DNA from 2 places in the Limibacillus halophilus genome. Region 1 is predicted to be linked to the other one. Evidence: riboswitches for the same ligand, from Rfam matches in the RefSeq annotation. Region 1 holds a riboswitch; the other holds the start of a gene.
The links. Region 1 has a riboswitch for cobalamin ahead of FHR98_RS08850 (TonB-dependent receptor plug domain-containing protein). Riboswitches for the same ligand answer to the same signal wherever they lie in the genome.
Positions count from the first base shown of each region.

Region 2: another riboswitch for cobalamin. It lies ahead of FHR98_RS11620 (FecCD family ABC transporter permease); the one in region 1 lies ahead of FHR98_RS08850 (TonB-dependent receptor plug domain-containing protein).

Region 1 is NZ_JACHXA010000004.1:151,516-166,393, reverse strand. Features, by position in the region: gene FHR98_RS08850 (TonB-dependent receptor plug domain-containing protein) at 1-1,588, opposite strand, end outside; cobalamin riboswitch at 1,737-1,970, opposite strand; gene FHR98_RS08845 (hypothetical protein) at 2,047-3,612, opposite strand; gene FHR98_RS08840 (glycosyltransferase family 2 protein) at 3,747-4,736, shown strand; gene FHR98_RS08835 (class I SAM-dependent methyltransferase) at 4,733-5,476, shown strand; gene FHR98_RS08830 (hypothetical protein) at 5,563-5,748, shown strand; gene FHR98_RS08825 (methyltransferase domain-containing protein) at 5,771-6,256, opposite strand; gene FHR98_RS08820 (hypothetical protein) at 6,490-6,633, opposite strand; tRNA gene FHR98_RS08815 (tRNA-Pro) at 6,747-6,823, opposite strand; gene FHR98_RS08810 (DUF192 domain-containing protein) at 6,878-7,402, opposite strand; gene FHR98_RS08805 (acetoin utilization protein AcuC) at 7,415-8,515, opposite strand; gene FHR98_RS08800 (ABC transporter ATP-binding protein) at 8,706-9,491, shown strand; gene FHR98_RS08795 (ABC transporter permease) at 9,488-10,255, shown strand; gene FHR98_RS08790 (class I SAM-dependent methyltransferase) at 10,267-11,037, shown strand; gene FHR98_RS08785 (universal stress protein) at 11,132-11,962, shown strand; gene FHR98_RS08780 (sodium:proton antiporter) at 11,980-13,452, opposite strand; gene FHR98_RS08775 (amino acid ABC transporter substrate-binding protein) at 13,762-14,878, shown strand, end outside.
Region 2 is NZ_JACHXA010000006.1:123,465-138,342, reverse strand. Features, by position in the region: gene glxR (2-hydroxy-3-oxopropionate reductase) at 1-82, shown strand, start outside; gene FHR98_RS11630 (translocation/assembly module TamB domain-containing protein) at 105-4,298, opposite strand; gene FHR98_RS11625 (autotransporter assembly complex protein TamA) at 4,328-6,190, opposite strand; cobalamin riboswitch at 6,415-6,637, shown strand; gene FHR98_RS11620 (FecCD family ABC transporter permease) at 6,725-7,726, shown strand; gene FHR98_RS11615 (ABC transporter ATP-binding protein) at 7,723-8,535, shown strand; gene FHR98_RS11610 (energy transducer TonB) at 8,532-9,626, shown strand; gene FHR98_RS11605 (calcium/sodium antiporter) at 9,895-10,842, shown strand; gene FHR98_RS11600 (glycosyltransferase family 4 protein) at 10,932-12,050, shown strand; gene FHR98_RS11595 (YncE family protein) at 12,078-13,256, opposite strand; gene FHR98_RS11590 (hypothetical protein) at 13,463-13,819, shown strand; gene FHR98_RS11585 (hypothetical protein) at 13,816-14,878, shown strand, end outside.

The DNA.
Region 1 (14,878 bases):
AATCAGGCAAGGGGCGAATCGAGCCCGCAACTTCCAACCCTTTGATCCGGTTTTCACCAGTCGCGTTGAAGGCCGTATTCCCTGTACCGACGATTAAGTCCTCGATGGTTGAATCAAAATAGGTGACATCGATTGATGCGCGCTTATCCCAGAAGTTCTGCTCGATCCCAATATCCCAACCGATTGCCGATTCGGGCTGCAGGTTCGGGTTGCCCGTAAAGCCCGGCCCAAAACCGAAGAGCTCGGTCAGTGTGGGGTTCTTGACTGCTTTGCCGAAACTGCCATGCAGGCGCGTATCCGTATCTGCGAGGAGGTAAGCCAGCGTGGCGCGGTAGGTCGTGCTGTCATCGAAAAGTTTTTCGTTATGCTGCTGTCGAATGCTGCCCCCCAGGAACAGGCTATCCCACAGCGCCAATTCATACTCGCCGATCAAGGAGTTACTCGCCAGGGATTGATCTTCTCCGCCCGAAAGGAACGTTCCCGCCGCATCCTCTTCCAAGCGTTCAAACGCAAGAATGAGCGTGTGCTCAGCGTTTGCCACTTCCGGTGTGGCAAAGAAGATGTTCGATTGATAGAGGTATTCCCTTACCTGCCCCTCGGTCGAAGTGACCGGTAAAAAGAAGAAGGGGTCCGTCGTCTCGGTATCGATGTCGGAGATACCGGCCGCAACGATCTGTTCCCACTGCCCCTCGAACAAAGTCAGTTTAGCTTGTGCTCGCCCCGTGGCTTCAACGGTATCGGTAAAGACACCCGGCTCGTCTTGCGTTGCAGATACGAAGGTGTTCGGGTCAAACACCAAGGGGTCAAACTCCACCGTCGCATCGCTATAGCGGCCGCTTAAACTAACCTCGACAAACCGCCCTACATCGAACTGCAGATTGGCATTGATACTGGTGTTCTCATAGGGGTCCGTCTCCGAGACGCCGGGCATCTTGCGGTCCAGAGCAGAAACGCTGTCGCTATTAAGGCGTGTCGCTCCTAAATAAAATGAGTAGTTCTCTTCACTATGACTGACCGAACTGGAGAAACGGTAGCTTTCAAGTGTCCCGGCCTCCAACGTAGCCGACACACGAGATGGTCCGCCTTTCCTAGTGATGATGTTAATCACGCCACCCATGGCTTCGCTGCCATAGAGCGCGGACTGCGGGCCGCGCAACACCTCAATACGTTCGAGATCAACCGCCAGAAGATTATCGAGGTTGAACGCGTTACCGCGAGACGGGTCATTGACGCGCACGCCGTCAATTAAAACCAACGTCTGATTTGCCTCCGCGCCGCGGATGCGAACTTCGGTCAAGGATCCCATGCCACCCGATCGGGTCACCGCTACGCCGGGAACTTCCTGCAGAACATCGGCCACCGATTGAGTCTGCCGATCCTCCAGATCTTCGGCATCAATGACCGTGACGGCGCTGCCGACCCTGTTAGCCGACATCGGCACACGACTTGCACTGACAACGATTTCCTTACCCGGCGTACTTGGCGAAACTACATCGGAATCCTGCGCGGCCGCAGATGTTACATGGGCCAGTGAAAAAACTGTCGAGATCAGGCCTGCATAGAGCAGTGCTTGCTTACTGAGAGACATTGCTTCCCCCCTCCGGGTAAAAGGCATTTTCACGCGCATTCCAGAGGCGAGGGTTTAGATTGGAGAAAGCAACGAGCGGCCCGCTGTTCGAAGCTTGGATTCTGCAATCCGGGCCGTTATCCCGTTCGCGGACTCCCCCGTCCACCGACCGAAACACGACGCGACGGCAGGTCTCCTGGCTCACGGGTCTTAGCCTGTTACCCGACCTTCCCAGTCCTTAAAACTTTGTGGACCAGTGGCTTATACGGATAAAGGCTCGCCGCTTACAGTTGCGGGGGCAGCCGTGGAATTGATTCCGCGCAATGATTCGCGCCTCGCACCACGTTCCCTCTTGCGTTTTCAGGCCGCTACAACCCGAAAAACCGTCACGCGATTGAACTTTTGGCCGTCTGGCCGGGGAATGTCAATCGCCTGGACGACACATAGTGGAAGGGCCGCGACCCACGCCTCTAGGACGTTCAGTTAATTCGATAGAGAATGAACTCCGGGTTTGCCGCTACGGGCGTCAATTTCCAATCCGTCGGCGCATCCAAGGGTTGGCGTCCCAACCACAACAAATAGTCGAAGGTACCTGGCCACCCATCGAAGTACCGGGCCGCGCCATCCTGCCCCCACCCGGCTTCATTGGGCGCCGCCTTTGCGGCACGCTCAAGCAGTTCCGGCATTTTCGCAGGATAGGCTTGGGGTTCATTAAACACGCTCAACGGTGCGCGAACGTTTACGCGCGAGGTGTTAGTAAAAAGCTTGGGTTCGAAGGCCATGGCTTCGATAACCGCAAGGCTGCTGGAGTGATACAATTCGTTCCACACCAACTCGGATCGATCCTTCTCCGGCGGCCAAGCGGTTAAAAGCCAACTGCCTTCACTCATCCCGGCAAACGCTTCCGTCATCTCGCGCTGAACCCGATCAACGCTTGCCATGCGTTGCCAGGCATAGGACCACTGCCAGGCAAACAGACCAAGGAACAGTATTGCAAGAAGACCCCTCACCTTCACTGAGGCGACCGTCAATTGGCTACCCGCAAACAGCAAAAAAACGAAGAGTGCGGGAAACCGCAACTGCAGCAGGCTAATGCCCAGGAATTTTTCGGGGATAAACAGGACGAGCAGTCCCACAGCGATCACAGGTGCCCTGATATCAGGATGCCACACCAGTGCCCCGGCTTGCCGTAGAGCAATAAGAATGACCGCCACGACCGCCAATACAATTATCCCCTGGAGCAAGTCGGACAGGCCAAAGGCAAAAGTGAAATTTATCAACATTGCCATGGGACTACCAAAGGAAATACCCCCGGCGGGAAGTCCGCCCAATGACAAGAAGGATATGATCAGCAAAGCCAGTGGCACCATAAAGAGGATGCTCTGCAACAGAAGTTCCCGCTGGCAGAACAAAGAGGCGTGTTTTGGCTGATGCAGGGCCCGTGCCACTTCGTAAGCGAGGACCATGTAACCCAACGCCAGGAACCCAAGAGCATGCCAGAACCATAGGACGACCACGAGAGGCAGGAAGATTGCTAACCGCAGCCAGCGGCTTCGCTGGCGAAAGGCTATCCATCCCGAAAAGCCGACGAGTGATAAGCCCACACCGGCAAGAAAATTGATCAACCCACCGGCAAGCGGCGCGCTGTACAACGCAGGCAGGCAGGCTAATGGCCAAAGGGACCACCGTCGGTACAGAACGAAATGTAGCAGCATGCCGCCAACGGGAAGTAATGCGACAGCAAACACCGAAAAAACCGTGGCTGCGGTATAGACATTGATTAAGCCAACGAAGGGACCGACCAATAGATCCATCGCCAGATCAGGAATTGCCTGCTGGTTCAATTGATAGGACTGCTGCAATGCGGGTTGGTGACCGAAAGCCCCTTGAATAAACACCCTTGCAAGGTGATTGGGATAATCCCGCCCAATTCCTAAAGGATGGAAAGCGATTGGCGCCAACGCCAAAGCCAGCAGAAGCAACGAACAGAAAGGTCGCCCGATAAGAGACCCGGCGTATGCAATGTTTCGTTGTACAGCGCTCATCGGCGGCATTTCCATAATCGGTTCGACTAAGCAAAAAACAGAACGAAATCAATTGTTACAGTTTTGCATTCATAGACAATTTACCGAATCCTGCTTACTCTTTTCATTGTCCGAAAAACCATAGTTGGTTGTTTATGTCCACTCCTCGCTCTATCAGCATTGTTATACCTTTCATGGATGAAGAAGGCAGTCTCGAAGCCCTGATCGTGGCTATCAAGGCGGCATTGCTCGATTATAATTTCAATTATGAAATCTTGCTGGTGGACGACGGAAGTCGGGACCGCGGGCCAGAAATCGCTAAACGGTTGGCAGTGGAAGAGGCGCAGGTGCGCCTCATTCGCTTTACGCGGAATTTTGGCAAGGCTGCGGCGCTTATGGCCGGGTTCAAGGAGGCAAGCGGCGAATACATTGTCACTATGGACGCCGACCTGCAGGACGACCCCAAGGAAATTCCGCGGCTTCTCGATAAACTCGACGAAGGGTATGACATCGTTAGCGGGTGGAAGAAGGACCGTCAGGATCCCATCGGCAAGCGTCTTCCGTCAAAAGTGTTCAACTTCGTGGTTGCCCGAGCGTTCGGCCTCGAACTGCATGACATGAACTGCGGCTTGAAGATTTATCGCCGGGATGCTGCCGCACACTTGCGTATTTATGGCGAGCTGCACCGTTTTACTCCAGCCATGCTTTATGCCCTGGGATTCAGAGTTGCGGAGCTCCCGGTTACCCATCACCCAAGGCTTCAGGGAAAGAGCAAATACGGCACGGCCCGGCTTGCAAAGGGGTTGCTCGACCTTGTGACTGTGATCTTGTTGACCCGTTACCGGGCACGCCCTCTACATCTCTTTGGATTGATTGGATTGCCGCTCGGCTTCGTCGGATTCCTAATACTCTTCTACCTTACTGTCCTATGGTTCGCAGGGCTTGGCCCGATTGGCGACCGTCCTTTGCTGTTCTTCGGTATTCTTTTGATCCTGACCGGTACACAGTTGCTTGGAACCGGCTTGATTGCCGAGCTTGTCCTGGCCAGCGAAAACAATGCATCTGAACGTTATCTCGTGGCGGATCGGGTCGGGTTTTCCAGCCCCGATTCTTCAACCCCCACCAAAAAAGCTAAAGGAAAATGAAGGCTGTCCTGCGATCAACCTTCATCTGTTGCATGCGTATTTTACGCAAGCTTGCCGCAGCGATTGGGCTTCTCGGATTCTTGGAACGGCGACGGGCTAACCGCTGGTGTCTTTGGTTGCGTAGCCTGTTCGCCATTTATGACTTTGAAGACCTCTGCCGAGTCGACCTGCCCTGGTGGACCCTTGAATCGGCAAATATCATCGAACGTTTCTTGAAGGATCGCGCCGCCGCTAGGGTATTCGAGTACGGCAGCGGCGCCAGCACCGTCTGGCTCGCCAATCGCGCCGCCGAAGTCATTTCCGTTGAGCATGACGCTGATTGGGCGGCAGAAGTCCAGGACGCGCTTATAGCAATGGGTGCGCACGCGCGTGTCCATTGCGTACCGGCGCAGCCTGCATCGCCTAATGCCGACCCGCGCTACCGCTCCGCCCGGGACGGGTATGAGGGATTGGACTTCGGCGCTTACGTGAACAGCATCAACGACCACGAGGGCCAGTTCGATTTGATTATTATCGACGGCCGTTGCCGTGCCGCATGTCTGACTCCGGCTATTGAGAAGGTAAAGCCGGACGGCTTGTTGTTGTTCGACAACTCAGCCCGCCAACGCTATCGCCGGGCGATCGAAGGCTGTGGGCTCGCCCGTTTGGATACAAGGGGCCTGACTGCTTGCTTACCCTACCCTGATCAAACGACCCTCCTCTCGCCCTCCTCGGAAGTTATCGCAGGACTACGCTCTTGACGCTGCCGCCGACCCTTACGGTGATCGCAACTACACTTCCAGACGGTTTTGCGGCAAAATCGGCCGATATCAGCTAGGATCGAAACATGAGCTTTCAGGCACAATTCGGATCGCCTGGAGAGACGATCGGCGGAGCCGTTTCCCAGACGACGCGCACCATCTCCAACTCGCAGCTGCAAATCGGAGATTTCACCTTAGATGTGGCGGACCCGATCGTTTGGGGTGCTGGAGTAGTGGTAATCTTGTTGCTTTTCTGGGCGATGAAACGGTGAAACTGACCTGTTGCAGGAACGATCAACTCGCTTCCGCGGTCAAAGCTTCACCGGGAGTCCCTTGGCTGGGCTCCCAACAATAGATGAAGGCCGGCGGAAGGTTGCGGAGCACCAAATTTCTGCGCTGAACTTTTCCTTGCAGATTAAGGGGGCGCTTCGGCAGGTAGGTAAACTGCAGGAAACCACTGACACGGGAATCCTCGAAAAGTCTTTGCAGGTTCCGCTCGAAGACAACCCGTCGCTCACCAAGGTTCACGACCGGTATGCAAGAGACCAAGTATGCCCGCTGGCTTGTGAACTTCGGAAGTTCGAAGCCATCGGCGCAGACATCGGCGGTTTCGAAACGAGCGAAAGGGCAATTTCTCCTAGCCTTGGCGAGCAGCCGCTCATCCAAATCCAGGCCAATGACTTCATGGCCGTCAAAGCTTCGGGTAACGGATCCCGTACCACACCCAAACTCTATGATCGCACTCTTGGCAAACCCCTGCTCGTCAATAATGCGCCGCATCCGCCGCCCTAGATATTTAAACGAGGGCGTGATGGAACCGGTGCTTAGGGGCGATCGTAAGAAAGCTTTGAAGAAGACCAATCTATCTTCAAGGGTCGTCGGATCGGGTAGCTTGGACGAAGAAGATCGCATAACGTGAGCGTCAGCCTTTGGGATTGTAGCAGGGTCGGGCTATCTTCCCGATTCGCTTAAGATTATAGCTCAGGATTGATAAGCAAGCAGCTAACCTGCACCTAGCGCAAGTTATAATACGCGGTAATACCCACCCCCACCAGGATCAACGCAAAAAGAATGACGCGCAGGATGTATAGCGCCTCTTTCCGCGCGACCTTCTGCCGCTGTTCCGCCTTTGCAAATTTTTTCCTATCGATCACCATGCAGACAATTATCCATAAAATTTATGGAAATGCATCATCGCGTGCAGATCATGATAGATTTTCAAGCAAACGGGCGCACGAATCGCGGATCGGCACTCCGGAAAAATATGAAGTGGTCGGGGAGACTGGATTCGAACCAACGACCCCCTGCTCCCAAAGCAGGTGCTCTACCAGGCTGAGCTACTCCCCGCCAGCGGCGGTTGTGACGCCTGTTTAAGCGGTCCGCCGCTCTCAGGCAAGAGGCCTATTCAAAGGTGGGATAAAGAAGCCGCGATCCTTCGGTAATTCCAAGCTGTTCCGATACGCCCGCATTGATCTCCAACACAGCTTTTACCGCCTGACCCGAGGCCACCGTTTCCAGGGAATGCGGTACCGTTCCCGATGCGATCTTCACGATCACACCCTGGCCATCCACGAAAAGCATATCCAGGGGAATGAACGTATTCTTCATCCACATGCTGATTTCGCGCGGGGTGTCCGTGATAAAAAGCATGCCCGAATCCGCAGCCATGCCGCGGCGGTACATCAGCCCGCGTGCTTGCTGTTTTGGCGTAATCGCCAGTTCAATAGTAAAGGCGAACCGCTTGCCTTCCAGTGTTTCGATAACCAATCGGTCTTTCTCGAAATACACCTCTTCCGGGCTGCTTTGCGCCAAGGCCGCAGTGATCCAGAAAACACCAATAAGAAGGGAAATCGATAGAAGCTTCCTAAACATGGCCGTAGCCTGCCGCGCTTTGACCTGCCTCGCAAGTGGGTTCGGCTTCACCATCGTTTGTCTCCATCACATCAGCGCGGCTTTTGCCAAATCACGAATCTCCGGGCGCAAAGGCCCTTCGTTTGGCAGATCCGCGAGTGTTTCCATCCAATGGGACGGAGGATTTCGCCCCTTGCTATGACGCCAAATCAGCGACCGAAGAATTCCGACAACCGCCTCTGGTAGCCGTTTCGGCACGTCAAAGCCGTTTAGAACGGCCCATACACCCGACCAGCATCGGGCCACCGCCCAAGGGTTGTAACCGCCGCCGCCAAGCACGAGAAGCCGCGGCGCAACACCAATCAAGCCCCTGACCGCTGCCCAGTGCGCCTGGTTCGACAAAGACAGACGGCTGAGCGGATCATCCGCCAATCCATCGCATCCGCATTGCAAAACCACAGCATCCGGCTTGAAGCGATCGATCAACGGCAATACGACTGACTCAAATAAGAACCGAAACTCGCTGTCGTTGAATCCCTCGATAACCGGCAGATTGAGCGCTTGACCGCCGCCTCTGTCATTCAGGTTCCCCAGCAGTTCATCTCTCTTCATCGGCCATCGACCCGCCTCATGCATTGAGCAGGTGAACACGCGCGGCTCTTCGGCAAGCGCGATCTGCACTCCATCCCCATGATGGGCGTCGATATCCAAGTAAAAGACCCGGTCGCAGCCATGATCGAGAAGGCTGAGGATCGCCAGGACCGGATCATTGAAATAGCAAAACCCGCTTGCGCGCTCGCGCAACGCATGATGCGTACCTCCCGCCGGGCTATGTACAATGCCGCCGTATCGCAACAGGCGACCCGCAAGCTGCGACGCACCGGCCGCCGTAGCTGGTCGCCGGAACACCTCCGGATAAATTGGATTCCCATTCACACCGAGATTGAATCGTTGACGCGCATCCGCATCGGCCTGCTGTTCCCTCTCAAGGCGTTGAACAGCCGCGATGTACTCTGGATCATGAAACCTCGCCAACTCCTGGGCGGTCGCCTGTGGGCTATCGATATAGGCGTCGTCGGACAACCACTCCATCGCACGACAAACATCGACGACGGTGGAGACCCGGGGAATCGACAACGGATGCCGACCGCCGTAGCTGGAAGTCCGATAGATTTCGCTGGCGACCATGACCGGGTGCCGCAGGGGTTCGTGAGGTTCCTGTTTCAGGTCAGGCTCCCAGTTCGCGAATTAACCCTAAAACAGCCTATGCCAGAACGGGTCACGATCCTTGCCCGCCCAAACAAGTCACTGCTTTCTCTTGTCCCGCGCGCGGCGCCTTGCAATAGTCCGCCGTCGCCGCTGGTTCCGGGAACATATCTTGCAGACTCAGGCCGCCAAACACCATTCCAATGAACGTGCTCCAGACGTCCACCTGACCGATGGAACGCTTTCCTTTCAAGGTGAGCCGCTTTTCACCGGTCTGCAACTCACACTCCCTGCTGCACAAACCACATGCCTGCTGGGCCCCTCGGGAATTGGCAAATCTAGCTTGTTGAGGCTCCTGGCCGGGCTGGGCGATGCGGCAATGGGCAACGTGAGAGACAGTGATGGAGCTAGCCTCGAAGGCCGCCTTTCCTACATGGCCCAGCAGGATCTCTTGTTACCTTGGTTGACCACGCTTCAGAACGTTTGCCTGGGTCATAGATTGCGTTATGGCAAAGGTGGAAAAGACACCCGTACCGCAGAAATGCGCGCGCTGGAGCTCTTAAGGGCGGTGGGCCTTGCCGATGCTGCAGGGAAAAGACCTGCAGCGCTTTCCGGCGGAATGCGTCAGCGGGCTGCCCTGGCACGAACGCTTTTCGAGAACCAGCCATTTGTCCTGATGGATGAGCCATTCTCGGCGGTCGATGCCATTACACGCCTGGAGCTGCAAGAACTCGCGGCAAATTTGCTGAAGGGGCGGACCGTCCTTCTGGTCACCCATGACCCATTGGAAGCATTGCGGCTGGGGGATTCCATTCTGATTATGTCCGGACGCCCCGCAACGCTCGAATCTTTTCCTATTCCCGCCGAACCAGCACCGCGGAACCCTAGATCCGTCGACATCCTGGCCGCCCAATCGGCCTTACTGAACCGGCTCCTACTTGCACGAGATCGACCATGACAAGAGTTGCCCGCAGTCTGGTGATCGCGGCCGTCTTGCTGCTTTTTTGGGAGGTTACCGTCCGCCTCACCGACGCACCCAGTTTCATCCTCCCCGGCCCTGATCAGGTCGCCCTGGCATTATATGAGCGTTGGCGTTTCTTGATCGGCCATGCCGGGATCACACTGATTGAAATACTACTGGGCCTCGGGATCGGCACTGCGCTTGGCGGATTTGCTGCGCTTTTGCTCGCCAGCGCACGAACCTTACGCCTCTGGCTGCTCCCGCTCCTCGTCGTCAGCCAAGCTATCCCGGTTTTCGCCCTAGCGCCGATCTTGGTCCTTTGGCTTGGTTATGGGCTTGCCTCCAAAGTCGCGATGGCAAGTCTCATCATCTTCTTTCCGGTAACGGCCGCCACCTTTGACGGCCTGCGCCGAACCGACCCGGGTTGGCTGGATCTGGCCGCGACAATGGGCGCCGGTCGCTGGTCGCGCTTGCGTCATATACGCATACCCGCAGCCTTGCCGGCCTTTGCCTCCGGGCTGCGAGTCGCCACCGCCGTAGCCCCGATTGGCGCCGTGGTTGGAGAGTGGGTTGGATCGTCAGCAGGACTTGGCTATGCAATGCTGCAAGCAAACGCCCGAGGACAAGTCGCGGTTATGTTCGCTGCCCTCTTTATTTTAACTATTATAGCTGTCACGCTTTACAGCTTGGTGGATATGGCCATGCGGCGAATATTGCCATGGCAGCCGGATAGTCTGGATGCGAGCCGAAAAACTGTGTGAATATTGAATCAATGACTGATAAAGCAGACACCGCCGCGCGTTTTTCCAAACAGGCCGATGCTTATGCAAATAGTCCCGGCCATGCATTCGGCAACGATTTGGATATCGTTGCCGCCTATGCCGAACCTGGGCTTTATCATTTGTGCCTGGACGTTGCCACCGGCCCTGGCCACACGGCGTTTCGCCTTGCTGCGAAAGCGTCCCTCGTCGTCGGAATCGACATCGCCGAGGGCATGCTTGCCCGCGCTCGAAAACTGGCGATTGAGCGCCAGGTCGAGAACGTCATTTTCAAGTACGGCGATGCCACGGATATTCCCTTCGGCCCCGATACATTCGATCTTGTAACCTGCCGAATTGCGCCACATCATTTTGATGATATTCCGGGGTTCCTCCGCGAAGTGGAGCGCGTGCTGCGCCCTGGAGGCCGTTTTGTGCTGGAAGACAGCATGGCCCCAGATGAACCGGAAATTTGCGCGTTCTTACATTGGTTGGAAGTAACCCGCGACCCCAGCCATGCACGCAGTCTCACCCGTGACGAGTGGCGGCGTTCTATCGAGGCCGCCGGCCTGACGATCAATCGGGAAACGATTTACAATAAGGAGCATGATTTTGCGGATTGGCTCGCGCGCATGGACGTCTCCAAGCAAGTCGTCAGTGAGATCACGCAGCGCATTTTGACGGCACCCGCCGAACTGCGCTCTGCGTTGTTTGCCGTTGCCGGCGATTCCGTAACGCTGTTGCGAGATCGGAAGCTCATTCTCCGCGCCGACAAACGTTTGTGAAACCGGTAATATCTGTCTCGCTGCTAGACGCTAAGCGGCCTTCGGAGTAGCTTCTGGTTCGTGAATCCAGCCTGCATCACCCTGGAGTAATGAAATGAGTTTGAAGACCATCCTTGTCCATCTCGCTAACGACGTAGAGCATCGCACTCGCCTAAAGGTGGCGCTCAAACTCGCGCGACAACACGACGCGAAGGTCTTTGCCTTGTTTATTCCTACCCCAATAGGCATGCCGGCGGGTATTACCGGGCGCGGCGCTTCGGCAATGTTTCTGTCCGAAGCCAGCCGTAATGCCCGTGAGGTCGCGGATAACCTTGAGAAAGAGTTCCATGAAGCTTGTGAACGTGACGGCATAGAAAATGCCTGGCTCGTAATAGAGGGCGATCATGTGGAGCTTATGTCGGAACATGCCCATACGGCCGACATCATTATCGCTGCACAGCCAATCATCGAACATCTTGAAGATCACTTTCGGACGCGTTTACCTGAAGAACTGGTGATGCAGTCTGGACTACCTGTGCTCGTCATTCCCAGAGGGTTTGATCCTGAAATCCAGATCGGCAAGAAAGTCGTGTTGGCCTGGAAAGGCACACGCGAAGCCGTGCGGGCAATTCGTGATTCGATGAGTATTCTTGCGAGCGCGGAAAAGGTTCTGGTTCTGACGGTTGGCGCTGATGCAGGCGATGCCCTTTCCAAGTTGGAAGTGATGGAGCACTTACGGCGTCATGGAGTGAACGGAGAGGCACGCAATCTGGCAGAAATTCCCGACAGCGTTGGCAAGGCGATCCTTGATTTCGCCGAAACGCAGAGCTGCGATCTGATCGTGCTTGGCGCTTACGGGCATACGCGCTGGCGTCAGATCTTGCTGGGAGGCGTTACCCACGAGGTTCTAGCCGACAGCAAGATCCCGCTCTTGATGTCCCACTAAAAGTGAGAGGCCGGTCTCTACAGGAAAAAGACCAGCGTCACCAAGCCGAACAGGGGCAGCAGTATCAGCCCGGACCACGCCATGTAACCAAAGAAGCTGGGCATCGCAATTCCCCGTTCCTCGGCGATTGACCTCACCATGAAGTTTGGCGCGTTGCCGATGTAGGTGTTTGCCCCCATGAAAACCGCACCGGCTGAAATGGCCAGCAAGGTCTGCGCCATCGGACCCATAAGGATATCCGCGTCGCCGCCAGCAGTATTGAAAAACACGAGATAAGTCGGCGCATTGTCCAGGAAACTGGAGAGAATTCCAGTTAGCCAGAAGTACATACTGTTCACGGGTTGCCCATCAACATTTACCATGTTCACCAACCCAGACATGGCGCCGTTGGTGCCAGCTTTGAGGATCGCGATAGCTGGGACAATCGTCACGAAAATGCCCGCAAATAGCTTGGCGACTTCAACAATGGGGAACCAGGAAAAGCCATTGGCTTCGCGACTGGCCTTCGGAGTCATCTGCCAGGAAAACACAGCGATGCCAATCAGAAGCACATCACGAGTCAGGTTCTGAAGCTCGACCTCGACATGATAGATATCGATCGCGACATCAGGACGCCAAACGCCACTCATCAAAACAGCGCCGATGACGCCGACCAAGAGCAATAGGTTAGCGCTTCCCTCCAATCCCAACGCTTCTTCAGGCTCGGCGTTCTCCGACGCCGGTTCCTGGGGGGGCTCTTTGATCTCTTCCTTATTGAACAAATAGCTATCCAAGAGGAAGTAGATCACCAGCAACAAAACCGACAGCATGACCATTGGCAGGAACATATGGGTCGTGGGCCAGAAGAAAGACACGCCCTTCAGAAATCCCAGGAACAGCGGCGGATCACCCAAAGGGGTCAACGAGCCACCGATATTGGCAACCAGAAAAATGAAGAAAACGATGGTATGAACCCGATGCTGGCGCCATTCGTTTGCGCGAATAATCGGTCGAATCAGCAACATTGCCGCGCCGGTCGTGCCCATCCAGCTCGCAATCATCGTTCCCAACAACAGGATACCGGTATTCACCACCGGCGTACCGCGCAAGCGCCCTTTCAGACGCACGCCACCGGCGACGGTAAAAAGCGCCAGAAGCAGAATGATGAAGGGTATGTACTCCAACAAAGCAACGTGCAGCAGTTCAAACAATGCGAGTTGCCAGCCGAACACCAATGTAAAGGGCAGCAGGAACGCCGCGCCCCAAAACGCCGATATCTTGCCGAAATTGTGGTGCCAGAAACTGGGGGCCACCAAAGGAAAAATTGCGATAGACAATAGTATTCCAATAAAGGGGACTATCCAGAAAAGCCGCAGATCGGCGCCTTCCAGATGCGGCGCGCCGACCGTCCCGTCAACCGCCGCCTGAACAGGCAGCATCGCAATAAACACAAAGACTGTTGCGAGGCCGAGCAAACGGCAGGTCGCCGTCATTCCTTTCCTGGTAGGCACACAATCCTCCCTATCACCACCCAACTACAATCACATAACTTACCGCCTTTACGGGCACTGACCGTGCTCCGCGGGTCACGCGGCGCGGCAGTATGCATGATCACCACTTCCAGACCAAGGCGCTATGCATCGCCATCGGTATCGCTCGTGCATGCGGCTCTCGAGCCAGCATACAGAAAACGACATACATTGCGTTTCTACAATCTTGCCACCCACAGCTTGAACAGCTAGGTTCTTGCCATAGCTCATCGATCCTGCGCGCTTGATGGGCCAAACAAAGAAAGCGCAGTTATAGGGAGGTTTATTTTAATGCTGCACTTCCGCAAGTTTGCGGCGGCCACGGTTGCTGCCGCTGGATTGAGCATCGCAGTCGCTGGCGTTGCTCAGGCCGACACGATCCGACTTGGTTCGGCGATTTCCTTGACGGGCAAGTATTCCACAAACGGTGCCCATACTAAGAACGGTTATGACCTGGCGGCAAAGTTACTAAATGACGCAGGTGGCGTTATGGTCGGCGGTGTCGCCCACAAGATTGAAATCGTTTATTACGATGACGAATCGACCCCCGCGCGCGGCGCACAGTTGGCTGAACGTTTGATCCAGCAAGACGGTGTTCAGTTTCTGCTTGGGCCCTACTCTTCCGGACTCACCAAAGCCATCGCTCCAGTGACGGAAAACTACGGCGTCCCGATGGTTGAAGCAAACGGTGCTTCGCGATCCCTCTTCACACAGGGTTACAAGTATCTTTTCGCCGTACTTTCAACATCCGAACAGTATCTGACCAGTGCCATTGCTCTGGCGGCTGAGATCGCGGAGAAAGAAGGCAAGAAAGCCTCCGACGTAACAATTGCGGGCGCTTTCGAAAATGACCCCTTCTCGCAGGATGTGCGCGCCGGCGTGCTCGCCGATGCCGAGAAATTCGGTATGAAGGTCGTGATTGATGACAAGCTTCCGCCGGAATTGAACGACATGTCGGCAACCCTGACCAAGGTCAAGGCGCTAAAGCCTGATGTATTGGTTGTATCCGGCCACTCTAAGGGGGCTGCACTAGCCATCCGCCAGCTTAGCGAAATGGGCGTTCAAGTCCCGATGCTCGCCATGACCCACTGTGACGCTGCCGACATCATCGGTCAGTTCGGGGCAGCGGCTGAAGGTGCGCTCTGCGCTTCCCAGTGGGCGCCAAGCCTCAGCTACTCGGATGACCTCTTCGGATCGGCGGCGGATTTCGCCAAGTTGTTCGAAGATACCTACGGCTATGCGCCGCCATATCAGGCAGCGGAATCCGCTGCAGCAGTGCAGGTCTTCGCCGATGCTATCGGTCGCGCCGGCACCCTGGAGGCGAATGCGGTACGCGACGCCTTGGCCGTAACCGAGATCCAGACCTTTTACGGCAACATCAAATTTGATGAAACTGGTAAGAACATCG
Region 2 (14,878 bases), on a different contig from region 1:
CATGGGCGGCTCTGGGTGGGATCATTCTGGAATGGTGAAGGCCTTGGAAAAGCTGGCGAACAGCAAAGTTGCCGAGGATTGATCGCTTACCCGGCGGCAGCGCCTCAATAGTCCCACTCGAAAAGGACGCCGAGGTTGCTGCTGCCGCTTTGCTTGAGCTTGCTCTCCACCGAGATGTTGGGCGTTACTTCCAGCTCAACACTGACCCCGCTGCTGCGCGGGTCGGCCCCTTGCTCCACACCCAGGAAAAGATCTTCGGATAGATAGGTGCCGGCCTCGACGCTGGGCCCTGCGTTTTCGCTTCCACCGTCAACCCGCAAGACATCGACACCCAATCCCTGGCGGATGGAATCCATGAGATCGACACCGCCGGTTTTCCCGGATAGCTGCCCGACAGCAGAGGCCAGTTGCAGAGCTTCCACCGCGCTCAGCTCGCTGCCGCGTTTGTTGAACAGAACCCGCGCGAGTATTTCATCCTGCGGCAGCGTAGGCACAGAGCTCAATTCCACTTCGATGGCGTCGCTGGGGCCAAAAATCTTGGCGATGACTTGCAGGCCATCAGTCTTGTATTCCGCCGTCAGGTCAATCACCGGCGGCGCGCCGGGACGGTTGGGCAGCCGGATGGTGCCTTTGGTTATCTTGAAAATCTTGCCGGCGATGGTCATCTGGCCGCGCACCACTTCCAGACTGCCGATGACGGAAGGCTCGCTAAGCTTGCCAGAGACGTCGAAGCCGCCGGACCATTCTGAATCAAGCCCTCTACCACGGACAAAAACTTGACGAGGCAGCTCGACATTCAGCGCAAGCTGCATGTCGGCAAACAGGCGGGGACCTTGGTTGGCTGCTTCAACCGGTGGCGGCGCATTGCGGTCTATGACTTCCAGGTCCACCACTTCGGCGGGCAAATCGTTGGCGATGGAAACATCCACCAAATCGCTGGCCAGATCACCTTCCAGAATCGGGTCGACCAGACTGCCCCGCAAGGTGAGGTCGCCGGAGATCGTGGCCTTCAAATGATCCTGCTTTACCAGATCCATGCGACTCAGCTCGGCGGCGAGGGATACCGGGTAGCCACGTTCCGGCTGGAGTTCGACGTTACCCGTTGCCGACAGCGTCCCCGAACTGCCATCGCTCGCTGTCAGGGTCTCCAAAATGATTCGATCACCATTGAACCTGAGCGCTGCTGTCAGGTCCTGGAGCAGGGTGCCTTGCTCCAGATTCTCGTAAAAGCCTCCGTCTAGGTTCAAGCTGCCATCCACGCGCGGTGAGGCAAGCGTGCCGGAAAGCCGTGCATCGAGTCTGGCCCGGCCGCCCATGCGTTGGTTGGCAGGTCCGAAGATATCGACGAAGGGGGCAAGATCGCCTGCCCAGGTCATTTCGCCGGTGAGCTGCCCGGTCTGAGGCAGGTCGGCGGACAAACTCGCCATGTTCACCCGGAAAGGCAAACTGACCCTTGCCGTCAAGGGATCTTCGGCGAAGCCGGTTGCTTCGACATTCATGTCGAGGGTTTTCCCGTCGAGCCGCCCCGCAAGCGTAGCCCGTAGGGGGTTCAGGCGTTTTTCCGCCGAAAACTTCAGATCGCTGGCTGAAACATCGATGGTGCCTGTTGCCATCGGATTGCCGCTTACCTTGACCTTGGCGTCGAGGCGACCGGCAACGCCTGCGTCGGGAGAAACCAACTCCATCAGTTCCAACGGCAGATTTGCGATCTGCGCGTCGAGATCGCCACCGCGTGCGCTCTTGGTGAAGGTGACGGCGAACCTGGCGTCGTCCAGCGCCAGTTCCGGTGCGGCGAGCCGAATTCCATTTTCCGTGATCCGCAGGTCCACGGGCTGCATGATTGAAAGAACCTGACCGGCCAATTCCAGGCGGCCCGTTTGAGCGACGACTCGCGGTTGGCCGCCAGCGAGCTCACTGGCCCGGGCTTCGAGTGTCAGGGCAAGGGGCTGCTGTTTGCTGGCCAGTGGTTGGGTCCCCTTGGCGTCCAGGCGCAGATCAAGTTTTTCCGCTGTTCCTTTGGCCGTTAGGCGTGCCGTTTCCAGCGTGGTGTCGGACGCTGCAATGCCCGATAAATCGAGTGTGAACGACCCGCCGGGGTTGCCGAGCAAATCTGTCAAGCGGGCCTCGAATATCGCCGATTCGATCGTTTGTGACGGGGCCAGCACCAGTTGATCCAGTCTACCGGCGGCTTGCAGTTCGGGCGCAGCGGTAGAGCCGGCGAGGGTGATTTTCATCTGACCGCTACCTTGAAGCTGCGGCAATCCGGCGAGGGCGCGCCAGTGTTTGGCGTCGGCAACGCTGAGCGTGACATTCCCCTGGGGCAAGGTCGCGTTCGCCGGCAAGATAAGAGAGCCGGCAGCCTCCAACCCGGGGAGGGAGGCGGTAAAGCGGCTGCCGGGTTGTGCGATACTCCCCAGAAGCTGTCCGTCAATCGTGAAACCACCTTCGATTGGTAGGCCGAGGTCGACGGCCAGCCTGGAAATATCGGCGATGGAAACTTTGTAGTTTCCGCCCAATTCATCGAAATCCGCGCCAAGCAACAAACTTCCGCCGACCGAAAGATTTGCTGCACTTAAAGCAAGATTGGAAAGCGCCACGCCGCTGTCCGCACCAAAGGAAAAGTCGGTGGCAAGGACGAGACTGTCTTCAATGAGCGCGCCCAACTGCGGTTGGTCTATTGCAGAGAAATCCGAGATATCCAGCTTTGCCTGCCCTTTGGCGCCGCTTCCATCGAGCGGGCCGGTGACCTTCGCGGTCAGCAGGGCCGATCCGGTCAGCGCTTGTCCGGCCATTGCACCCAGCGGTGCGATATCCGGTATCTCGGCTTCGAGCGAAAGGTCGGCGTCACCCCCATTCAAGGGCAGAACGCCGCTCGCACGCGCATCGAGGAGAGCGCCTTGAAGGTGCAGGCGCGAAAGGGTCAGCACCAGTGCATCGCCATTGAGTTCACCTGCGACCTCAAGGCTTGGGCTGCCGCCGAGAAGCACACCTGGCTGGGGCATGTCGGGCAGCGCGAGACCCTCCAGTTTGACGACTCCTGATAACGCCAAGTGCTTGCTTTCCGGGTCCAGAAGTTGACTGTCGAGAACAAGGTTCGCCGAGGTCGCGCTCGGCCCGGTCCCAGGATGCTGCAGCAGGCGGAGTCCCGAGATACTCGCTTCCAGATGCAGGGCCGGTGCCGTCAGTAGCCCGGTCTGCGAAAAGACGAATGCGAGGCTGTCCAACTGGACATCGGGGGCCAGTTTGGTCAACGCACTTGCGTCGACCAGATTAACGCTACCTTCCAGCGCAGCTTCCAGACTCGTCAAATCGACGCTCCCGGTTACGCGCGCGGCGGCCACGGGCCCGGCAAGGACGAAGCGCTTGATCTCAAGTCGGTCGCTTTCCGGGAGTTGTAGTTGCAAGGTGAATTCCTGATGGCCGGGCAACAATTCTGCCGCTGCGCTGCCGGCGGTGAGCGGCAGGTCCAAGAGCCCGTCGAAGGCAACCTCAAGTACGTCGTGCGAACTGATCAGAAGGGTTCCGTCCAGCGTAGCCTGCCCCTCCAGCGAAGCCGCGATTTCTCCTTTCCATTCCGTGAGGGGGGCGTCGCCGGTCAGATGCAGCGCGACAGCCGGTAAGGCGGGATCCCCCGCAAGCTTGGCGATCAACCCGCCGCTGCCTTCAGAGGCGTCAAGAGAGAGGCGCAACCTGCCGCTGCCGATCGAATAGGCGGCATCGGCCTTGACGCGTAGATCGCCGTCCAGACGCTGCAGGTCGAGGAAAGAGGTCAATTCGCCCGGTTCGCGGCCCTTCAATCGACCGGAAAGTGAGAGCGATGCCGCTTCACCGATAACATCCTGGCCGAGATCGATCTGCGCGATTACCAACCTGTCGATCTGAAAACCGAAAGGGAGGTCAGGAATGGATAGCTCGTTCCTGGTTTCCTGCTCGTCGGCGGTTGCAGCAGGTAATCTCGCAAGCGAAAGCGTCCCTGCCTCAAGAGAGGAGATTTCCAGGCGACGAGAGAAGAGGGCATCGACTTGCCATTCCAGGCGCAGCCGATCGAGACCCAACCAAGTGCCATCGGGATCGGCTAGCGAAAGACCGGTAACCTCCAGGCTGGAGAAGGGGTCGCCGTTCAAGGCTGCGATGCGGAGTTCCATTTCGCCGGGGGTCGAGGCGGCTTCTTCAATGGTCGTCTTCAGCCACGCAAGCCCCTCCGCGCTGCGAAGCCAATAGGTCGCAGCGGCAATCGCGGCGGTTACCACGAGCAGCGGCAACAACAGCAGCAGGATAAACAGGCGAATTCGGCGCAAGGATTTCCCTTCCGTCAGCGGCCCCGATGTCAGAACGCCTGACCGAGGCTGATGTAGAATGCGTAATTGTCATCGCTGTCCCGCTTGTTCAACGGTACGGCGAAATCAAAGCGGATCGGGCCGACGGCTGTGTGGTAGCGCAATCCAAGCCCGGCGCCCCAGCGAAACGGCTCACTACCGCTCGGCATTGTGTTGCTGGAGACCATACCGCCATCCAAGAAGGGTACCACACCTATGTCCTTGGTGACGCGCAGGCGAAATTCCGCATTTATCTCGGCCACCGATTTTCCGCCGAGCGGATCATTGCTCGCATCGAGCGGGCCGACGGATTGGAAGGCGTAGCCGCGCACTGAACCGCCGCCGCCAGCGTAGAAACGCTTGGAAGCAGGCAGTTCCCCGGCGGTTGCGCCGAAAGCGCTGCCTAGCCGGCCGCGCAAGGCAAAGACGTAACGGCTGTCTTCGTCCAGGGCGTGATAGGTTGAAGCGTTGATTTCCGTCGAGGTGAAGGAAAAGCTCTCTTCAATGGTCGCGAAGTAGGGCGTCAGCACGACACCCAACCGCTGGCCATGCGTCGGATCGAGCAAATTGTCAGTGCCGTCGTATTGTGCGGCCATCGGCACGCCGACAAGCCCCAGTGTACGGGCTTCCGTATTGCGGGCGTCGGTGCTTTGCTCAAACTCAAGACTGCCGCCAAGGCTGTAGGTCCAATCCTCGCCCCAGGTGCGTTCCAGGCCAAGGTAGGATGTTATCGCCTTCGATTCGAAAGCGTCGGTGTCCTCGCGGATAAAGCCCCCCTCTGCGAGCAGGGTTTGATCCTCGCCCAGGAACCAGGGCTTGCGCAGACGGCCCGTCAGACTTTGCTCCAGAAGCGAGCCTTTTGCCTCAAGGGTCAAACGCTCGCCGGCGCCGAAAAGGTTGCGGTGCTGCCAGCGCGCCGAGCCACCCGGTCCATCGATGGAATCGAAATTGAGCGAGAATCCGATAGTCCGTTGAGGCCGTTCTTGGACCACCACCTCGACGGGCAGTTTGTGATCCGTGACCTCGGCGGCTAACGGCTCCATGGTCACGCTGTCGAACAGCTCGCTGGACATGAGATTGCGTTCACTTTCGTCCAATAACTGCTCGTCGTAGAGCGCGCCGTCCTGCCAGACGATCAGGTGCCGCAAATAGCTTTCATCAATGCTCTCGACCCCATTGAAGCGGACCTCGCCAAATTTGTGCGGCTGACCACTATCCAGGTACAATTCCACAGACAGAATCTGCTTGTCGTGTTCGACATAGACCTTGCGGTCGGTGACTTTGGCGAAGGGGAAGCCCTCGCGACGCAGCATCTGTAAAAGCTTGGTTTGGGCTGAGGCAATAGTCGGCGCGTGGGCACGTCGTCCCAGGCCCAGTCCCAAGTCCTCCAGACGTTGCTCGTAAGCTGCGCCGGGCTGATTCTCGGCTTCATCAATGATCTTGTATTCCGCCAGTCGGTAGGTTGGGCCACGCTCGATGGAGATGATCACGGCAGCCGGGTCGCCCTCCGAAATCTCATAGGACAGTTTGCTGTCGTAGTAGCCTTCCGAACGGAGCGTCTTCGAAAAGCGCTCGATGTCGTTGTCGATACGCCGTCGCAAACCACCGCGGGTTTGCGGCCGTTGATCCTGAAGCGATAGCAGTTGTGAGGTTTGCTGGATAAGCTCTTCGAGTTTTTTCGACTCCTCCAGGCCTGTGATCGTCACACTGTAGGATTCGCCGCCCGTACTTTCCTCGGTATCCGTGTTGGTGTTGACGTTCGCAGGGTCGCTCGCCGGCTTGGCCAGATCATCGGCGATGTTCGGGGCGCCGACCAAAGAGAGATCGCGTTCCTCAGCCGACAGGGTTTGCGCGGCTCCGAGAAGAACCAGCACGGCCAGACTAGCAAGGTATGTGAACCGGTAAGCGTCGATAGTCTATCTCTCCCCTGGTTCTGCGCCCTTCAAGGCAATAACAAACAATTGCGGCAGAAATGCCTCTTTCCCACGGAAAGGGATTCCGTGGGAACCGTTAATTTAGAGGCATATGAGGCAAAGGCAAAAATGTCGGCGAATTTCCGGTCGTTCTCGCTTCGTTGACAGCTTCAGGGCAAGTCACGATACTGCGCGGAAGTTTGGGTTTTGCCTCTTTTTCGATGTGATGAGAAAGGGGCTTACGGGAACGCGGTGCCATTCCGCGGCTGCCCCCGCAACTGTAAGCGGCGAGCAGCACTGCCAATCGGCCACTGGTATAGCTTCATGAGACGGCGAAGCGACTGGGAAGGCGGCAGTGCTGGCTGTGACCCGCAAAGTCAGGAGACCGGCCCAAATGAAGCGTCACCCACCTGACGAACGGGGTGTTTCGACAGGGCGGTCAGCCGTAGCGGTGGCGCACCGAAAGGTGTAGGGCTGATAGCGACGGGTGCTTTGATGGCAGAGGGGTCGACCTCCTCCTCAGGTATATTGTATCTGGTGTTGCTGCTGCTTGTGTTCCTGGCGGCGGTGGCTTCGCTTGCTATAGGCCCGGCCGATATAGGTCCCCTGGATCTTTGGCGGGGCCTGCTTGGCGGTGACGAACGGGTCGTCATAATCCTTGGCGAGTTACGTCTGCCCCGCACGCTTCTTGCCTTGCTGGTTGGCGGCAGCCTCGGGCTGGCTGGCGCCGCGCTTCAAGGTTATCTCCGCAACCCCCTGGCGGAACCGGGGATCATCGGCGTTTCAGCCGCGGCATCCCTGGGCGCCGTTCTAGCCTTCTATTTCGGGCTTGCGGGGCAACTTGCGGCTTTGTTGCCGGTGGCGGGAATTTTGGGGGCCGGGGCGGCTGTGCTGCTGGTCCAGCTTTTGGCGGGGCGGCAGGCCGGTAGCGTGACCCTGATCCTGGCAGGCGTTGCCGTGAGCGCTTTTGCCTCGGCCCTGACGTCGCTCGCTTTGAACCTGGCTCCAAGTCCCTTTGCCGCATTGGAGATCGTATTCTGGCTGCTCGGCTCACTCGCCGATCGAAGTTTCCCGCAGTTGTGGTTGGTGTTGCCCTTTATTCTCGTGGGTTGGCTTCTGCTGCTGTCCACGGGCCGTTCGCTCGATGCCCTGACGCTTGGCGAGGACGCAGCGGCTTCTTTGGGGGTCGACGTCGCGCGCTTGCGCTGGCGTTTGGTGGGCGGTACCGCATTGGCTGTTGGCGCGGCTACGGCGGTCGCCGGGGCTATCGGCTTCGTCGGCCTTGTGGTGCCGCATCTGCTGCGGCCCTTCGTTGGCCAGCGGCCCAGCCGTCTTCTTCCCGCTAGCCTGCTTGGTGGAGGTCTGCTGCTTCTCGCCGCCGATCTGGTGGTACGGCTCTTCTCGAACGGGCAGGAGTTGAAGCTGGGCGTGGTGACGGCCCTGATCGGAGCGCCGTTCTTCCTTTGGCTTGTGCTGCGACAGAGGAGGGCACTATGACCCTTCTGGAATCCGATCAAATCTCTGTTGAACTTGCCGGGCGGAGTGTGCTTTCGCAGGTCTCACTGGCGCTGCACCCCGGCGAGGTTCTGGGATTGATCGGCCCAAACGGCGCGGGAAAGACGACCTTCCTGCGCGCTTGCGTCGGCTTGCTGCCGCTGAGCGCGGGTACGGTGCGGTTTGCCGAGCGCCCGGTTGAAACCTGGGATCGTACTTTTCTGGCGCGTGATCTTGCCTACCTGCCGCAGGCTGCCGAGGTCCACTGGCCGCTTCCGGTTCGCGACGTGGTTGCTTTGGGGCGCTTGCCGCACCAGACGGGTTGGGGTCGTGATCCCGAGGGTGAGGCCGCGGTGGCCGAGGCTATGCAGCTCGGCGATGTAGAGAACCTTGCCGGGAGAATCGCAACGGAGTTGTCGGGTGGCGAGCGTGCCCGTGTGATGCTGGCCAGAGCGCTAGCCGGGCGACCCAAGATGCTGCTTGCGGACGAGCCGGTCGCCGGACTCGACCCTTATCACCGTCTGGAGATGATGGAGTGCCTGACCGTTTTGGCTGGTCGAGGGATGGGTGTGGCCGTGGTCCTGCACGATTTAACCCTGGCCGGGCGCTTTTGCGACCGCGTTGCACTGTTCAATCAGGGCCGCCTTGTCGCGGAAGGTGATCCCAGGACGGAAATGACCGCTGCCCGCTTGGCGGAGATTTACCGGGTCGAGGCGCTGACAGGCGAGCAGGGAGACCGCTTCTTTGTTGTTCCTTGGCGCAGGTTGGACGGCGGGCGCTCGGAAAGCGCCGAGGGTGGGAAAGCACGATGACCCAAGTGGTGCGGCATGGTGTAAGTCTGGAAGCTGCGGTGGAGCGGCCTTTGTTGCCGACGGCGATCGTTTCGTCAGGCCGTCTTGCGGGCGTACCAACCTTGATCACGGCATTTCTGTCATTGCTGCTGCACGGCGTCGCCTTGGCCGCGCTCATCGGATGGAGTGGCAGCGCTCAGGTTGAGATGGGGGACATTCAGACCATCGAGGTGTTGTTGGTTGAGAGTGCTTCGCCGACGTCTGAAGGGCGGGAGATGCCCTCGCAGCGCGAGGCACAGAATGAACGAAATGCGGAAAAAACACCCAGTGCTCCCTACGCCGTGCCGCCCCAATCGCGGTTCAGCCGCCCAACCTTGGCGACAAAACCGGACGATGTGGCGGCGACGCAGTCGAGCGTTGCCAAGGTCGTGGACCCGGTCACACCACCGGGATCCATGCCTGAACAGGCGTCGCCCCTTTCTAGCGATATCCTATCCTCGGAGCCGCCTGTGACGGTTCATCCTGAAGCGCCGTTGCCTCGGCCATCGCCAAGCTCGGCAGAAAAACCTCAGGAAGCTTCCCTCGCAAAGGCCTTGCCCAACCCGCCGCCGATCAAACCGGCTCCGCCTCTAGATGCCGGTGTCGCTTATCAACAGGCGCTCACGCCGAGGGCCCCGATAGAAGAACCTCGGGAGCAACCCGGCGACAGACAAACGGCAGCTTTGCCCGATCACTCAGCCACGTTGGACGCAAAGCAAAATGTGGGACCGGGAGACAATGTCGACCCGATTGGTAGCCTGGCTTCCTCGGACGGCAAGGCTGTCGGCGGTGCTGGCGGCAGCTTGGCGGTCGCGGCGCCAGGCAATCGACCCCCCGCTTATCCGAACATCGCCCGCCGTCGCGGCCAGGAAGGGCTTGTGCTGTTACGTGTGGAAGTCACGCCCGCCGGTCAGGTGGCCGCGGTGCAGATCGCAACCAGCAGCGGGCATTCGATCCTGGACCGGGCGGCTGTCGATGCGGTGGAAGATTGGCGGTTCCAACCCGCGGTGCGGGCTGGCCAAAGCATAGCAGCGACGCTTGAAATACCCGTTCGGTTTCGCCTGACCGACTAGGCGCGGAAAGGAGGTTTGACTTCCTTCGCGCTGGAATTTCGCGTGATAAGGCCGATGCGCCGCCGTTTCTCCCCGGCCGGCAAATTTAACTAAGCCCTTGCAATCACGCAGCGCGGTCCAATATGACGCGTCATTGCCTTCCGGTGATAGCTCGGGTGAAAAGTCCTCGTATAATGCGCCAATTGTTGCGTTTATCTGTATACGTTTGGCTCCGGTACCCGGATAGCCCATCGGGGATAGAATTGCTGCAGCACGAGCCTATCATTCCATGAGTTATTTTCTGGTCGGAGCAGGTTTGGTTCTCCTCTTTGTCGGAGGCGAAGCACTCGTTCGTGGTGCGGTTGTGCTGGCCCGAGCGCTGGGCGTTTCACCGCTTTTCGTCGGTGTGGTTATCGTAGGATTTGGAACGTCGGCGCCGGAGTTCGTGGTTTCGGTCGAGGCGGCCTTGGTGAACAAGCCGGACATTGCCGTAGGCAATATCGTCGGCAGTAACATCGCCAATCTCCTGCTTATTCTTGGCGTTGCCGCCGTTATTTATCCGATGCCCGCACGCTTCAATCAGATCTGGCGAGAGGCGCTGGCCGTATTGTTCGGTGCGCTGCTGCTGATACCGCTCGGCTATATGGGAATCATCGTGTTCTGGCAGGGCATTGTCATGTTGGCGTTGCTTACTGCGTTCCTGGTCTACACCTATTGCAGGCAGAGCCGTCAACCGATGGCCGAGGAAGAACTGCTCGATGAGATGCGCTTGCCAAGCAAGTCGACGGCGGCGAATCTGGGTGTGGGTACCGTTGTCTCCGCAGCCGGAATTGCGACGTTGGTGCTGGGATCGAATTTGCTGATCGAAGGTGCCATAGACATCGCGATGCAGTTTGGTATCTCCGAGGCCGTCGTTGGTCTTAGCCTGGTTGCGGTGGGGACGTCCCTGCCGGAGTTGGCAACCTCGATTGTCGCCGCCATCCGCCGGCATTCCGATGTGGCGCTTGGAAATGTCCTGGGCAGCAACATCTTCAATGTTTTTGCCATACTGGGCGCGGCGTCCCTGATTACGCCCATCCCCTTTTCTCCGGAAATAGCGCAGGTCGATGTCTGGATCTGCATTGCCTCGACGCTTCTGGTGGGAGTCTTGATTCTGAGCGAGAAGCGCTTGTCACGGAGCGAGGGAAGTCTCCTTCTCGCCGCCTATGCGGGCTACATCATTTATCTCTACAGCTAAGCGCGAGAGCGGTTTCCTGTTTCCCCTTGGCGACAGAGCCGTTATCTCTGCCTGAGCTTGGCGGCGCGCCTGGCGAAGTCGAGGTATGAATGGTGCGAAGGCTAATCTTTCTGGTTCCAGATGCAGGATACTTTTTGGGCCATCGCCTGGCATTGGCGAAAGCGGCGCGCGCGGCCGGGTGGGAGGTTGAGGTGGCCACGGCCCCCAACGCCCGGCAAGCGGAGATCGCCGCATTGGGGTTTGTCGTCCACTCACTGCCTTTCCGCCGTCATGGCCGCAACCTCCTTGGCGCCTTTTTGTCGCTGGCGGCAATCTGGCGTCTTTACCGCACCCGGCGTCCGGATCTGGTGCACCACGTGACGTTGAAGGCTGTCGTCTTGGGCGGCCTTGCGGGCCGCTTGGCCCGGGTTCCGGCGATGGTTCATGCCGTGACGGGCCTGGGCTACCTTTTTACCGCCGAGTCCTGGGATTGGCGGTTGCTGCGCTGGCCGGTGAAACTTGCGGTTTGTCTGGCGACGCCTGCACAGGCCAGGCTGTTGACCGAACATTCAGGCGACCGGGCTCTTCTTGCCTGGACGCCGGGTCTGCGCGCCCGCGCCCGTGTTATCGACGGATCGGGCGTGGATACCGAAAGCTTCGCTCCGGCGCCGCTGCCCAAAGGCCCCACTCGGTTTCTTCTTGCTTCCAGGCTTCTTAAGTCGAAGGGCATAGAAAGCTATGCCGCTGCCGCGGCCGAGCTTCGGGCAGCCGGTGTCAGGGCTGAGTTTTTGTTGGCCGGCGATCTGGATTCAGGACATCCGGACGGACTGGAGCGCGCCCTGCTGGAGCGGTGGGAAAGCATGGGCACGATTGAATGGGTCGGTTACTGCGCCGACATGCCGAGCCTTTTGGCTTCGGTTCATGCGGTGGTCCTGCCGAGCGCCTACGGCGAAGGCATCCCGCGCTGTCTGCTCGAAGGCGCTTCAGTTGGCCGAGCTTTGATCGCCAGCGAACTGCCCGGTTGCCGGGCCATCGCCCAGGATAAAAGAAACGGTTTCATCGTGCCCTCGGGCAATATCCCGGCCCTGGCGGCTGCGATGGGAAAGCTCGCGGGCGACAAAGATCTCCTTGCGCAATTTGGCAAGGCCAGCCGGGATTTGGTTTTGGAGCGTTTCAGCGACGCCCAAATTACCGCTGCGACCCTGGAGGTTTATCGCGAGATTACGTGAACCTCCAGGGTGCCAGCGTGAGCCCGGTCAGTGTCCGGCTAAGTGATTCCATTCAGGCAACAGTACGATCGAGTTGGGATTGAAGCCCGCATTCTTCAGGGTATCCATCGACCCCAGGACCTTATGCTGCTGAAGGTCTATGACCGTGACGGCGCCATCGCTCATGCCCGGGAGGTTCAGTAGGGCATTCTGCACAAAGCCGTACTTCTCGTCCTTGGTGATGGCAACGTGATGAGCACCCTCTCCGGCGGGAAGGCTTTCGATCAAGCTCGGCTTGCCGGGGTCCATTCCGACATCGAAGACATGGAGATGCCCTGGCTTGGCAGTCGTTACGTAGAGCCGGTCGCCTGCATCGTTGAAGTACATCTCAAGGGGCACGCCTGCCTCCAGCGAAGCGAAATCGAAGACCTGCTCCGACTTGAAGTCCTGTGAGCCCTCGTCCCAGGTCATGGTCCAGAGCGTTCCGCCGAACATATTGGTGACGTAGGCTATTGGAGGTTCTGCTCCTGGGACAAAAAGAATCTCCACAGGGGCTTCTCCGGACCCCTCGGGCTTCATCGAAAGCCGGTGTGATCCCAGCGGTTGATAGGTCGTTGCATCGACGACAGAAACAACTTCATCAGGGCTCTTCAGGTCGCCGCTGATCGTGCTGGTGACCAGAACCCGATTGGATTTGCTGTTAACTGCCAGACCATGCGGATAGGTGCCCGGCAGCTTGATCTCCGCCAAAACTTCATCGTTGGAGACGCGACCTACGAAGACGTTGGCAGAGTTCATGCAGGTCGTGAACCACCGCTCGTTGGTTTCGTCAAAAATGACATCCTCCGCCATCTGACAACCCTCCAGCGCGATGGGCTTCAAGCGATAAGGATAGCGCTGCATGTCCATCACCATCAGCGAGGGCTGTGCAAGTGAGGTTACGTAGGCTTTGGTCATGGTCCTGTCGTAGAAGATATGATGGACCACCTGATCGGCGGGCATGGGAATGTCCATGATGATCTTGCCGAAGGAACCGGACCCCGGATCGACATCGATAATCGCTATTCCCTCTCGCCGCTCGCCCGGTCCGGATAGCTTTAGCGCTTTCAGCGAGTCCGCTGTCTTGCTCTCGTAGTTCATCATGGCGAGAATTTCAGCTTGCGTGGATGTTCCGCTCAGAAGCATTGCTGCAATGCCAAGCGCTGTTGTCATCGTAAGAACTTTCATAGGAACTCTCTCCCTAGTAGGTGAAACGCCCCGAGTGTTGTTCTTGATGTGATCGCCGCTTAGCCTTCGGGGGCTGCTCGGCTGAGAGCCTCTCATGCAGTTTTTTGAATTACTCAGCTCGACAAATCTTCTGCCACCAACCCGGTTTCGTCAATTAGAATGCCCGTTACAGCAGACTCTATTTACGATCGAAAGGACGTTAAGGTTTGAACCGAAAGTTGATTTCAGGCTTTCTGTTGAGTTCCACCCTGCTGGTTGTGGCGGCGACGGCGCTGGCTGACACGCGCAGCTTTGCGCTGCAGGCTGTCGGCGGCGCTTTGAGCGAAGGAGGCGATACCATCACCGTCAATCAGGATGATTCCGTCTCACTATCGCTTGTGAGCGATAAAGCGTTGATCGTTCATCTGCACGGTTACGACCTGGAATATGCGCTGCAGGCCGGAACGCCACTGCAGATTGACCTGCCGAGCCATCTCACCGGACGTTTCCCGGCCGAGATCCATCACTATGACGGCGGTCATGGCAAGGGCGTCCTCTTTTATTACGAAGTCTATCCAAAATGATGCGCCGCACTTGGCTTTGGATAGCGGCCGCTCTTGTCCTGTCGTTGCGTCCGACGGACGCAATCGCCCATGCATTTGGGGGCCGTTATGACCTGCCCCTGCCTATTGGTTTCTACCTCTTTGCCGCCGGCACGGCGGTTGCCATCACCTTCCTGATACTGACTGTCATCGGGCGGCCGCGTAGTTCGCCAGAACCTTTGGAATATCCTCTGGTGTCGGATTGGGGTTTTGGCGAGATGCTGGCGGGGTTGGTTCTGCCGGTCCGTATCCTGGGGGTCGGCATTTTTCTATTCGCGCTGTCGGTTGCTTTTTTCGGCGACCCATCGCCAACGCGAAACTTTGCCACCTTGATCGTGTGGGTCATCTGGTGGGTTGGCTTTGCCCTGTTCACGGCCTTTGTCGGCAACATTTGGAATGCCCTTAACCCTTGGTCAGCGCTTTTCTCCTGGAGCCGTATCGCGGATTTCGTGGCGCCGCGCGCTTTGCCGGATTGGCTCGGGGTTTGGCCGGCGGTGCTAATGTTCCTGGGGTTTGCCTGGGCGGAGATGATCGGCGATTTCGGTGACGATCCGCGTCGCTTGGGGTGGTTGATACTAGCCTACAGCGCCATGACTTGGCTTGGCATGGCGCTCTACGGGCGGCAGGTTTGGCTGGATCGGGTCGATCCGTTTCATCGCTTCTTTAACCTGCTCGGGCGTTTTGGCTTCATGGGTCGATCCATAGAGGACCCGGGTGCCTTCGCGGTCGTCCGTTTGCCCGCCCAGGGATTGCTCGGCGACCCCCCAAGAGAGGTCTCCGGCGTTGTGTTCGTCATGGCCGTGCTCGCCACGGTCACCTTCGACGGCTTCTCCGAAACACCGCTTTGGGTGGACTTATTGCAGTGGTTTGCCGAAAGCGCGGAGGTCAGGCCCTGGCTTCTTGTTGCCGTCCGGGCCGATATAGAGCCTTTGACTGCGATCAAGACGCTGGGTTTGTTGGCCGCGCCGCTGATTGTCACCGGCTTCTATGTCCTGACCTGCTGGATATCAGCGCGTCTGGCGGGCGGTTTGACCACGATGC